4 regions of the Romboutsia sp. LXY-2 genome follow, and region 1 is predicted to be linked to each of the others. Evidence: riboswitches for the same ligand, from Rfam matches in the RefSeq annotation. Region 1 holds a riboswitch; each other region holds the start of a gene.
What was found. Region 1 has a riboswitch for thiamine pyrophosphate ahead of thiS (sulfur carrier protein ThiS). Riboswitches for the same ligand answer to the same signal wherever they lie in the genome.
Positions count from the first base shown of each region.

Region 2: linked by a shared signal. The riboswitch ahead of thiC (phosphomethylpyrimidine synthase ThiC) and the one ahead of thiS (sulfur carrier protein ThiS) in region 1 are both predicted to bind thiamine pyrophosphate.
Region 3: linked by a shared signal. The riboswitch ahead of thiM (hydroxyethylthiazole kinase) and the one ahead of thiS (sulfur carrier protein ThiS) in region 1 are both predicted to bind thiamine pyrophosphate.
Region 4: linked by a shared signal. The riboswitch ahead of thiD (bifunctional hydroxymethylpyrimidine kinase/phosphomethylpyrimidine kinase) and the one ahead of thiS (sulfur carrier protein ThiS) in region 1 are both predicted to bind thiamine pyrophosphate.

Region 1 covers NZ_JBKFGI010000003.1:226,755-229,972, reverse strand. The annotation lists gene ACI48P_RS06945 (thiazole synthase) at 1-325, opposite strand, end outside; gene thiF (sulfur carrier protein ThiS adenylyltransferase ThiF) at 345-1,145, opposite strand; gene thiS (sulfur carrier protein ThiS) at 1,147-1,341, opposite strand; TPP riboswitch at 1,411-1,522, opposite strand; gene ACI48P_RS06930 (DegV family protein) at 1,662-2,495, opposite strand; gene ACI48P_RS06925 (DegV family protein) at 2,528-3,218, opposite strand, start outside.
Region 2 covers NZ_JBKFGI010000003.1:492,694-495,911, forward strand. The annotation lists gene ACI48P_RS08100 (nitroreductase family protein) at 1-232, opposite strand, end outside; gene ACI48P_RS08105 (LysR family transcriptional regulator) at 454-1,338, shown strand; gene trxA (thioredoxin) at 1,541-1,858, shown strand; TPP riboswitch at 1,917-2,012, shown strand; gene thiC (phosphomethylpyrimidine synthase ThiC) at 2,114-3,218, shown strand, end outside.
Region 3 covers NZ_JBKFGI010000006.1:191,099-194,316, reverse strand. The annotation lists gene ACI48P_RS12065 (sensor histidine kinase) at 1-435, shown strand, start outside; gene ACI48P_RS12060 (ComEC/Rec2 family competence protein) at 460-1,623, shown strand; TPP riboswitch at 1,678-1,772, shown strand; gene thiM (hydroxyethylthiazole kinase) at 1,899-2,684, shown strand; gene tenA (thiaminase II) at 2,710-3,218, shown strand, end outside.
Region 4 covers NZ_JBKFGI010000003.1:106,701-109,918, forward strand. The annotation lists gene ACI48P_RS06350 (hypothetical protein) at 46-816, opposite strand; TPP riboswitch at 978-1,072, shown strand; gene thiD (bifunctional hydroxymethylpyrimidine kinase/phosphomethylpyrimidine kinase) at 1,202-1,999, shown strand; gene thiE (thiamine phosphate synthase) at 2,003-2,662, shown strand; gene ACI48P_RS06365 (hypothetical protein) at 2,774-3,218, opposite strand, start outside.

The sequences.
Region 1 (3,218 bases):
CTGGTAATAAATATTTACTATCACTTATTACCTCTATCTTTATAAAATTACCACATCCCATTCTTCTTGCTATCCTTGCTATTCTAACAGCTTCCATATGGTTTGTTGCACCTGAAGTGTTAGGAAGTATAGTCATATCCTTTGGAATATATGTTAATATATTTTCTTCTTCATTATCTAAATCTACTCTTCTAAGAGCCATTGTAATTATTTCACTGCTACTTGATTCTATAACCTTTGGCAACATATCATTTGACGAATATTTCCCTGTACCTATTAATAATCTACTGTTAAATTCAATTCCACCTAATACTAACTTATCCATCGTCTTCCCCCTATTTGTATTAAAATTCATCCCCAACTAGAATTCTTGTTGCTAAATTAGCCATGTGATTTGCACATATTGCTACTCTTGGTGCCATTAAACCTTCACCTTCTCTAGCTTCATATGTTTCATCTCCACATATATAAAACTTATCTCTTACTTTTCTAGTTTTTATAATATTTGAGTCATAGTATCCTGCCATCCCTGAAGATGATATTAAATACTTATCTCTCATTTTAATTAATATTTCATTGGCTATTTCTGCCTTATAGCTTGGATTATCAAATGCTTCAATTATTATGTCACAGTCTTTTAAGTCGTGAATATTTGATGAGTTAATTATTTTGTTAATTGTACTTATTTTTATGAATGGATTTATATTTTCTATCTTTTCCTTTAAAGCTTCTGTTTTGTATTTTCCTATATCACTAATAAAGTATTGTTGTCTATTTAGATTTGATGGCTCCACAATATCAAAATCAGCTATGATTAAATGACCTACACCTATTCTAGCTAAGGATATAGCAATATTTGAGCCTAGTCCTCCAAGTCCTAATATGGATACAGCTCCTGCTTTTAACTTATTATGAATATTAGGAGTATGTCTTGAAATCATTAATGACTCTAGCTCTTCATATTTTGGCATCTCACCCTTTTTAATAAGAGTTATTTTATCATTATGCTTTAATATTGTATTTTCATTTATTGGGTATCCATTTAAAATTAATACATCAGCATCACTTTTATATTTTTCTCTTATTTCAAATAGATTACTTCCATCAGTAACTTCAACTTTTACTTCATTTATGTAAATAATCATTTTAGCCCCCCCCTACAAAGCGTATTACTTCTATAACATCATCTTCTCTAAGGAAATAATTATCGTAGGCTTCATTTTCAATAATTTCTAAGTTTACTTCTACAACAACAGTGTTTTTATTAACACCAATGTTATCAAGTAATTTTGAGATTGATGTGTTGTCCTTAAATTCTAATTCTTTCCCATTTACCTTCATTGTCTAACCTCCTTTTGATAACAAAAAAGCGCTCTCTTGAAAGAGAACGCAATTATACTAGTTTATTGGCTGTATATTAAATAGCTTCCCTCCGCAAGTATTATCTTGATCAGGTGTTTAGAGTCTGTAAGTTACGGCTTCACTTCTCAACTATCCAATTATAGCTCCCCTAGCTTCATATTCATTTTTTCTTACAAAATAAGTTTAGCATACAGTTTTCTCTAACACAATACATTTTTTGATATTATAAATACCTCACAAAAAAAGCTGAACAAAATGTTCAGCCTTGTGTCTCTAAGTTATTATTGCATTATAAAAAATTATATTGTAGCTATACCAACTATACTTGGTCCAGAGTGAGACGATATACAAGCTCCTATATTTACTTTGTATATAGCCTTAGGATTACCTGCTTCTAATACTTTACTTTTTACGTTTTCTATATCATCTTCATTATCACAGAATCCTAGTATTACTATTCTATCATCTAAGCTTTTGGCTAAATCAATAGTATTATTAACTAAAGTAGCTGATAAATGCTTTTTACCTCTAACTTGAGATTTTTGGTCAACTATACCATCTTTTATCGTTAATATTGGCTTTATGTTTAACATTGTCCCTATTGCAGCTTTTGTAGAAGATATTCTTCCTCCTTTTTGTAGATGTTCTAAGCTATCAACAAAGAAAAATGCTGTTTCAGTTCCCTTTAATGATTCTAACTCACTTATTAAATCATCTACCGATTTACCTTCTTCTTTTAATAATGCAGCTTTTATTACAAACCCTGCCGCACATACTGATAAACTATAAGTATCAAAAGTGTAAACTTTTCCACTTCCTTCAACTTCTCTACTTGCCATAACAGCACTTTGGAATGTCCCTGAAGCTGCTGAAGATCCACCTATATATAATACATCTTCACCTTGAGTAGTATATTTTTCAAAAGCTTCCTTAAATCTTACAAAAGTAATTTGAGATGTTTTAGGCAACTCTTGGTTGCTTCTCAATATTTGATAGAACTCTTCATTTGTTATGTCAACTCCATCTAAATATTCTTTTCCATCTACTAATATTGTTAATGGTATTACCTCTATATCAAATTCATTTATAATTTCCTTTGGCACATCTGACATGGTATCACATATTATTTTCATCATTTACCTCCTACATTTAACTATACCTATTACTATAAGATCGCCATACCTACTATGGCAGGTCCTGAATGTGCAGTAATACATGCTCCAGCCTTAACTTCATAGGCATGTTTACAGTTAGTTGCTAATATTTTTTCCTTTAACATTTTACCTTGTTCAATGTTATCACCACATCCATAAACGATTATTCTATTTTCTATATCGTTTATTCCTTCAGTGGCTTTATTAAATATGGTAGATATCATTTGCTTTTCTCCTCTTACTTGGGATTTCGGCGAAATAATTCCTTCCTCTAAAGAAAGTATAGGTTTAATCTTTAATAAACTACCTAATTTTGCCTTTGCACCTGATACTCTTCCACCTTTATATAAATATTCTAAAGTATCTACTGATAGATATACTCTTTGAGTACCTTTCAATCCTTCAAGAATTTTAATAATTTCTTCAGATTTTTTTCCTTCATCTAATAATTGACAAGCTTTTATTATAAAAACTGCCCCTCCTGCTGAGAAGTTGTAAGTATCAAAAGTGAATATTTTTGCTTTGCCTTCAGTATCATTACTTGCCATTACAGCACTTTGATAAGTCCCTGAAGCAGCTGAAGAACCACCAATATATAGTATTTCATCATATTCATTTATATACTTATCAAATACATCTTTAAATTGAGAGTAAGTAGCTTGACTAGTTTTCGGAAGTTCATGGCTATTTCTCATAAGTAGA
Region 2 (3,218 bases), 270 kb from region 1:
AATTATCACTATCAACATCAAATTTCTCTTTATCGTATTCTATAACATCATCCATGTTATATTCGTCTGTAGTAATAGCATACTTAGGGCATATTGCTACACAGTGACCACACTTTATACAATTATTATTATTAATATCTGCTTTATTATCTACTAATGATATACACCTTGTAGGACAGTCTTTAATACATAATTCACATGAAATACATTTTTCTTTGTTTACATTCATCATAATATTTAATCTCCTCAAATAAGAATTTGACATAAATTAATAAAATATCTATAATTATTAATTATAGTTTATTTACTATGTTTTTAATTATAGCATTGGTAAATCAGTAATGTCTAATTGAAAATTTTCATACTTATATAACTATTGGTTATATAAACTGTATATAAAACCAATTTATGAAATTATTATAAAATATTTTCTATACTATTAAAGGAGGTAATATGAACTTACAACAGTTAGAGTATTTTAAAACTATTGCAGAAACAGAAAACTTCACTATAGCATCACAAAAATTAGCAGTATCTCAGCCTGCCTTAAGTAAAGCAATAGCAAAATTAGAAGAAGAGCTTGAAGTACCGCTTTTTAAAAAAGAAGGTAGAAATATAAAGCTTACATCCTTTGGAAATATATTTTTAAATCATATAAGTAAAGCATTAGAAGAAATAGAAAAGGGTATAAAGGAATTAAAAAAAATAACCGATGCTGATACGGGAACAATTTCAATTTCTTCAACTTCTAACGTTGGTACGTACTTTATGCCTCTTGTAATTAGTGTATTTTTTAATAATAATCCTAATGCTAAATTCCAGTTTAATTATCAATCAAGAGTAGATATGTTAATGGATTTAAAAAATAGTAATATTGAATTATGCTTTTTTGATACACAAGATTCTATTTCAGAAAATAGCGACATAGAATTTATTCCAATAAAAAAAGAAGAATATGTTTTAATAGTTCCTAAAAATCATAAACTTGCAAATGAAGAAGAAGTTTCTTTAAAAGACTTAAAAGACGAGTATTTTGTTTCATCATGTGAAATAAATGAAGATAAAATGCAGTGGTATAAAAATTCATTAGGATATATACCAAAGATTTCAATTAAACCAAGCAGTTCTACTATATTTGAAGGTTTGGTAGCTACTGGTGCAGGAATAAGTATTATACCTAATACGCCCTTAATAAATAAAAATTTAGTATCAGTAATTAAAATTAAAGAAGAAATAAAAAACAGTATAATATATATGGGTTGGATGAAAAATTCATATCTTTCACCTATATGTAAATCCTTTAAAGACTTTGTAATTTCATCAGATTATGGTAAATAAGAGTTAGCATATACTAACTCTTATTTACGTATAAAAAGCGTTATTATAAAGTAAATATAATCGAAATGGTTTACATAATTTAGTTATAGTTAATTTTAAAAAGATATATTTATTTAATGTATAATAAAAACACAAATGAAAAACCTATTATTACTATATGAATTTCTGAATTTATATTAACAAAATAAAAGGAGAGTAAAAGATGGCTAATATAATAAACACAAATGAATTTGTAAATGAAGTAGAATATAAAGAAGGAGTGGTTGTAGTTGATTTCTTTGCAACATGGTGTGGACCTTGCAAAATGCTTTCACCAGTATTTGAATCATTAGCAGAAGAAATGGAAGACAAAGCAGATTTCTTTAAAGTTGATATAGATGAAAGCATGGATCTTGCACAAAAATTTACAGTAACTACAGTTCCAACTGTAATAGTTTTTAAGGATGGTAAAGAAAAAGATAGATTAGTAGGATTTATTCCTGAAAAAAGCTTAAAAGAAAAAATTGAAGAATACATATAAATCTAATAATTTAATTGATTTTTGTAAAGAATAGAGTTACAATACAATTGTAAAATAAAATATTAGCTAGGGGTGTCGAAAGACTGAGAGATGAAAATCAACCCTTGTACCTGATCTGGATAATGCCAGCGTAGGAAAGCAGATTTATATACTTTTTTGTAATGTAATCAAAAAGCTATGTTCCTATGTGGAATATAGCTTTTTTTAGTATATAAAACTCTCAATCAAGGTATAGCTAAAAATTAGGGGGATAAAATGAATTACTCAACACAAATGGATGCTGCAAAAAAAGGAATAATAACAAAAGAAATGCAAATTGTTGCTACTAAAGAAAGTAAAAAAATAGAGGAAATATTAGAATTAGTAGCAAAAGGACAAATAGCAATACCAGCAAATAAAAATCATAAATCATTAAGTGCTGAAGGTGTTGGAAAAGGCTTAAGAACTAAAATAAATGTTAATTTAGGAATATCTAAAGACTGCTGCGATTATGATAAAGAATTAGAGAAGGTTAGAGTAGCACTTAATATGGGAGCTGAAGCTATAATGGACCTTTCTAATTATGGAAAAACAGAAGGTTTAAGAAAGAATATAGTTAATATGTCAAGTGCAATGATAGGTACTGTGCCTATGTATGATGCCATTGGGTTTTATGATAAAGAATTAAAAGATATTACAGTAGACGAATTTTTTAAAGTAGTTGAGAAACATGGAGAAGATGGTGTGGATTTTATTACTGTACATGCCGGTCTTAATAGAGAGTCTGTTGAAACCTTAAAAAGAAATAAAAGATTAACTCATATAGTTTCAAGAGGTGGATCTCTTTTATATGCTTGGATGGAGCTAAATAATGCAGAAAATCCTTTTTATGAGTATTATGATAGACTACTAGAAATATGTGCACAGTATGATATGACAATATCTTTAGGAGATGCTTTAAGACCTGGTTCAATAAATGATGCAACAGATGCCTGCCAAATAAAAGAATTAATAACATTGGGAGAGCTAACTAAAAGGGCTTGGGAGAAAAATGTACAAATAATAGTAGAAGGTCCTGGTCATATGGCTATAAATGAAATAGAAGCCAATATGGTACTTCAAAAGAAGCTTTGCCATGGAGCACCTTTTTATGTATTAGGTCCAATAGTAACGGATGTAGCTCCAGGATATGACCATATAACTTCTGCAATAGGTGGAGCAATAGCAGCAACCTATGGTGCAGACTTCTTATGTTATGTAACTCCAGCAGAGCATTTAAGACTTCCTGATTTAGACGATATGAAAGAAGGAATAGTAGCAGCTAAGATTGCAGCCCATGCAGCAGATATAGCCAAAGGAGTTAATGGTGCAAAAAATTGGG
Region 3 (3,218 bases), on a different contig from region 1:
TGTGATCCAGCAATGATTGAGAGAGCTATGTTAAACTTACTATCTAATGCAATTAAATTTACTAAAGAAAATGGAAATATATTTGTAAGTATGCATTATGATAAAGAATGGGTTCACATTAGAGTAAAAGATGATGGAATTGGTATTCCACTTGAGATACAGGGAATAATTTTTGATAGATTTATTCAAGGAGACAAGTCTTTAACTAGACTTAATGAAGGAAGTGGAATAGGGCTTAGTATTGTAAAGTCAATAGTAGAATTAAATGGTGGAGAGATATATTTAGAAAGTGATGAAGAGAATGGAACGGAATTTGAAATATTGCTTCCAAATAGAATGCTATTAGATGATAACTTAGATGAAGAATCTATATATGAAATTGATATTCAAAAAATAGAACTTGAACTTTCTGATATATACAAGCTATATGAATAAAATGAAATTTAATTGGGGGAAGAAATGACTAAAAATTTAAAATCAAAATTTATTAGTTTTTTACTGATAGCAACATTAGCTTTAACGGGGTGTAGCAATAATATTAGTAAAAAAGAAGAAAATATAAGTGTACCAAAAGATGTAGTTTTAAATAATTCAAGTGAAAACAATCAACAAGATAACAACATATCTGATTGTGTTGTGACTTATATAAACACAGGAAATAGCGATGCAATATTGATAGAACAAAATGGAAAATACTTATTGATAGACTCAGGAGATAATGATGATGAGTCTTATATGGTAAATTACTTAAAAAATAAAAACATATCTAAGTTAGATTACTTTATACTTACACATTTTGATGCTGACCATATAGGCGGAGCAGATAAAATAATTGACAATATGGATATAGGTAAGTTATTTGTTCCAAATGGAGATGCAGATACTAAAACGTATAGAGATTTTATCCAATCATCAGCTAACAAAAATGTATATCCATCTGTACCGCTAGAAGGTACGAAATTCAATTTAGGAAGTGCCGTTTTTGAAATTTATAATACCGATGGTGGAGAGAATAAAAATGATGATTCATTAGTTGTAAAAATAACTAATGGAGAAGATGTTTTTGCATTTATGGGTGATGCTGGGCAAGTTATAGAAAATAAGATAGTAAATAAGCTTGGAGATGTAGATGTTTTAAAGGCAGGGCATCATGGTAGTCATACTTCGAGTGGATATGATTTTGTTAAAGCAATAGACCCGGAATATGCAATAATATTAGTAGGAAAAAATAATAAGTATGGCCATCCTCATAAGGAGACTATGGACACTTTTGAAAAACTTAACATAAAAGTACACAGAAGTGATGAATGTGGAGAAGTTGTGTTTAAGTCTAGTGGGAATGGGGTATCTACAGATTGTAGTAATGGAAGCTATAGTATTGGAGAAAATAGTAAATATAGCGAAAGTTCTAATAACGACCAAACCGTTAATGACAAAAAAAGTGAAGAAGTAGTAAAAGATAATCAAGTTATTGCAAATAGTTCTACTGTTTATTGGACTCCAAATGGATCTGTATACCATACAACACAGAATTGCTCTACATTATCTAAGAGCAAAAATATATTAAATGGAACAATAGCAGAAAGTGGCAAACCAAGAGTTTGTAAAAGCTGTGGTAATTAATAAAAAAGTTGACAAAATTAGTCAAAGGTTTATAATGAAAGTATAATAAAATATAAAATTAGCTAGGGGAGCCATATGGCTGAGAGGATAATCCGACCCTTATACCTGATCTGGATAATGCCAGCGTAGGAAAGCTTAAATATAAACGTAATGAACATTAAAGATATGTTGTATTTGTTTGTAAGTAAAAGCTATACCTACCTGGGTATAGCTTTTTTTACGTATTAGGAAATTATAACAGCTAATTTTAGAATAATTATTAGGGGGAATAGAAAATGTTTAAATTAATTGAGAGAGTTAAAGAAGTGAATCCGCTAGTATTGCATTACACAAATTATGTAACAATAAATGATTGTGCAAACACTACTTTAGCGGTAGGTGCAAGTCCATTAATGAGTTCATCATATGAAGAAGTGGAAGATATTGTTAGCGTCTGTAATTCTGTAGTAATAAATATTGGTACAATGAATAGTGGACTAGTAGATTTATATGTTTTAGCAGGAAAAGCTGCAAATAAATATAATAAGCCTGTGATCTTAGATCCTGTAGGAGTATTTGCTACTAAAGCTAGAACAGAATTAACTAACAAACTTTTAAATGAAGTTAAGTTTGATGTTGTCAAAGGAAATGTAGCTGAAATTAAGTTTATAGGGGGATTCGATGTAAACGGAAAAGGTGTGGACTCATTTGATGATGAGGTAGATGCTACAGAGATTATAAAAAAAGTTGCTAAAAAGCTAGAATGTGTAGTTGTGGCAACTGGTAAAGTAGATATAGTTACAGATGGAGAAGAATTATACAAAGTAGAAAATGGTGATGAGAAGTTAAAGAACATAACTGGTACAGGATGCATGACGGCAAGTTTAATAGGTAGTTACTTACCTTGTAGTGAAAATAAGTTAGAGGCTGCAACTATGGGTGTACTTACAATGTCATTATCAGGTGAACTTGCAAACAAGCAAAATCCGCCTATAGGAACTTTTAGAGTCAACTTAATGAATGAAATATATGAACTAAATACAGAAAAGTTAGAAAAATATTCTAGATTACAAAAAGCTTAGATAATAGACTGGAGGAGATTAAATTATGTTATTTACGGATTACCTATTTGAAGGAAGTAGAGATATATGGGAGGCTTACTTAGAGCATCCGTTTTTAATAGAACTTGCAAAGGGAAATTTAGATAAAGAAAAGTTTAAAGACTACTTAATACAAGACTACTTATATCTAAAAGAGTATGCAAAGGTATTTTGTATGGCTGTTGTAAAATGTAAAACATTAAAAGAGATGAGAACTTTTTATGATGGTGTAGATGGAATAATAAATGACGAAACCGCTACTCACATAACTTACCTTAAAAACTTTGGAGTGGATATTGAAACACTAGAAAGTTATGAATATCATATGACAAATGAAAGTTACACTAGTTATATGAAAGGTATTGCTATGACTGGAAGTGTTCAAGAAATAGCAGCTACAATATTACCATGTACATGGAGCTATAGTTTTATAGGAACTCGTTTAAAGGAAAAGTATAAGGACTCATATGAAGATAACTTCTTTAAACCTTGGATAGAGACATATAGTAATGAAGG
Region 4 (3,218 bases), 120 kb from region 1:
TCTATTCATTTTAAAGAGTTACAAATATAAAGATAAATTATATAACTAATTTTTTACTAAGGTACCTTCATTTAATAATTCAAAGCCTTCTTCATTTACAAGGAAATCATATAATTCAAAGGCATCGTATTTACAAAAATTATCTAAACAGAATCGTGTATCTTCTTCTAACTTATCGAATTCATCATAGTAATCAAATGTTACTGCCATTTTTACCATGTAGTCTCTAAGTTTATCCATATCAACTAGTTTATATGCATATTCTATTTCAAGTTCTTTTCTATCTATCATGTTCTTAACTACATTTAATAAGTATTTCTTATCATCAAAATTTATTATTATTGGATTAACATTGTTTTTGATATCAACTATCTTTGATTTAAGCTCAGAAAAACATTCACTTAAATTATTCATAACAAATGATTCATATCCACTTTGGTTAAATAAACCTTGAACATCTGATATTAATAGATTATTCATATGACTTCTAAACATTAATAATCCAAAGTTATTATAAGTAGGGTCTTCAACCGGTTCTCCACTTTGTGTTTCAAATATTGGGTGAAGATGTTTGTGATATTTAGCTATTGAGCATCTAAATAAATCGCCTTCACGACCTTCAGGTAGACTATTAATAATAAAATCATCCATGTCGCTTCCTAAAAAGACTTTTTTATTTAATAATATATCTTTTATTTTATCTATACTTTCTTTATAAATATCTAAATTATCTTCTTTAACTAGTATTTTTAATATTATCTCTTTATATATTTTATTTAAAATATTGTTTAACTCTAAATTGTAGTCGTATTTCATATTGTTGCCTCCATTGATTATGATATTAGCTATATACCCTAAAAAACGAGAAGTAATCTTATTAAAATAAAATTATAAAAGAAAAATATGTGTCTAAGGATTATCTGAAGAATAACTAAATGTTGACATTAAAGTCAAAAGTATTATAATTAACTTGTAAAGAGAATAGCTAGGGGAGCCAATGGCTGAGAGGAAATATCCGACCCTTATACCTGAACTGGGTAATGCCAGCGTAGGAAAGCTTATATATTGTAATCATGGAGTTATCTTCGATATTAATTGTTAGTAGCTTATACCATGGATAAAATATAAGTTTATCTATAGGTATGTTATTATGATTTATATTTTAGATAACTTTTTTATGCAAAATTTAAGGGGGACAGGAATGAGAAATTACCAAATACCAACATTAACAATAGCTGGTTCAGACTCAAGTGGAGGAGCAGGTGTACAAGCTGATTTAAAAGCATTTAGTGCAATAGGTACATATGGGATGAGTGTAATAACAGCAATTACTGCTCAAAACACACAAGGAGTTTTTGAAGTTGAAGAATTAAGTCAAAATATAATAAAAAAGCAAATAGAAGTAGTATTTAATGACATAAGACCTAAAGCTACAAAAATAGGTATGGTATCAAGTCCAGAAATAATACTTGAAATAGCTAATACTTTAAAGAAGTACAATCCAGAAAATTTAGTTGTAGACCCAGTTATGATATCAAAGAGTGGGTTTTCACTGCTTAGAAAAGAAGCAAAAAAAAATCTAATAAAGTATTTAATACCAATGGCATACATTATAACTCCAAATGTTCCTGAAGCTGAAGAGATTACTGGTATGAAGATAAATACTTTAGACGATATGAAAATAGCTGGTGAGAAAATTCTAGAAATGGGACCTAAGCATGTGCTAATGAAAGGCGGCCACTTAGAGGGAGATGCTATAGATATATTAATGGGAAAAGATATATATGAAGTTTACGAAAGTAAAAGGTTAGATAGAAAAAATACTCATGGTACAGGATGTACTATATCTTCAGCTATAGCTTCACACTTAGCGTTAGGATATGATATAAAGGAATCAGTATCTTTAAGTAAGACATATATTACTGATGCAATAAAAAATAGCTTTGATATTGGACATGGTGTAGGACCAGTACATCATTTTTATAAATTTGAAAAATAATCGTTGGAGGAATTAGATAATTCTAATATTAATATTATGAAAAATAAATTAAAAGAAGATTTAAAACTATACTTAGTAACCGATAGTGATATCTTAAAAAATAGAGATTTTTATAAGTGTATAGAAGATGCATTAAAAGGTGGAGTAACTATGGTTCAACTAAGAGAGAAAGATGCATCTGGAAAAGAATTTTTAGAAAAAGCGTTAAAGTTAAGAGAATTAACTAAAAAATATAATACCACATTCATTATAAATGATAGAGTAGATATTGCATTGCTTTGTGATGCAGATGGAGTACATGTAGGCCAAAGTGATATAGATGCGAAACATGTAAGAACTTTAATAGGTCCAGATAAGATACTTGGAGTTTCAGCTAGAGATATTGAAGAAGCAAGAGCTGCTTATGAGAATGGTGCTGATTATATAGGTGTAGGAGCTATGTATTCAACATCAACAAAACTTGACGCTAAGTCAGTTTCTTTTGATACAGTAAAAGCTATAAAGGAAAATACTAATATGCCAATAGTTCTTATAGGTGGTATAAATTTAGATAATTTTGAAGAATTGAAAAGTTTAAACTGCGATGGATATGCAATAGTATCAGCCATATTAAAAGCAAATGACATATACTTAGAAACAAAAAAGTGGACAGAAAAAAATTAATCAATAAAAAATAATACTAGCAAAATAAATAGGATATGTAAGATTTTAATCTTCACATATCCTATCTTTATATTAACCTACTACATAGGAGGAATAATATTTTCTAGAGTACTATTTTTTATAAGGAACTTTTTTAGGTGGTATATATTGTTCCTTTGTTTGTCCAGCAGGACCTTGAGTACCAGTATCTCCCTTAGGACCTTGAGGACCCATCGGTCCAGTAGGGCCTTGAGAACCAGTGTCACCTTTAGGGCCTTGAGGACCCATTGGTCCAGTCGGACCAGCAGGGCCTTGAGAGCCAGTATCTCCCTTAGGACCTTTACTTCCTGTACCAGTAGAACCTGCTACGCCAGTATCACCTTGAGGACCCTTAGGGCCAGCAGGACCTTGAGGACCCATAGGACCCATAGGACCAGCAGGGCCTTGAGGACCTACATCACCCTTATCCCCTTTAGGACCTTTAGAGCCGGCTGAACCAGAAGAACCAGCAGGACCTTGAGGACCTATATCACCTTTGTCCCCTTTAGGCCCTTTAGGACCCATTGGTCCAGCAGGA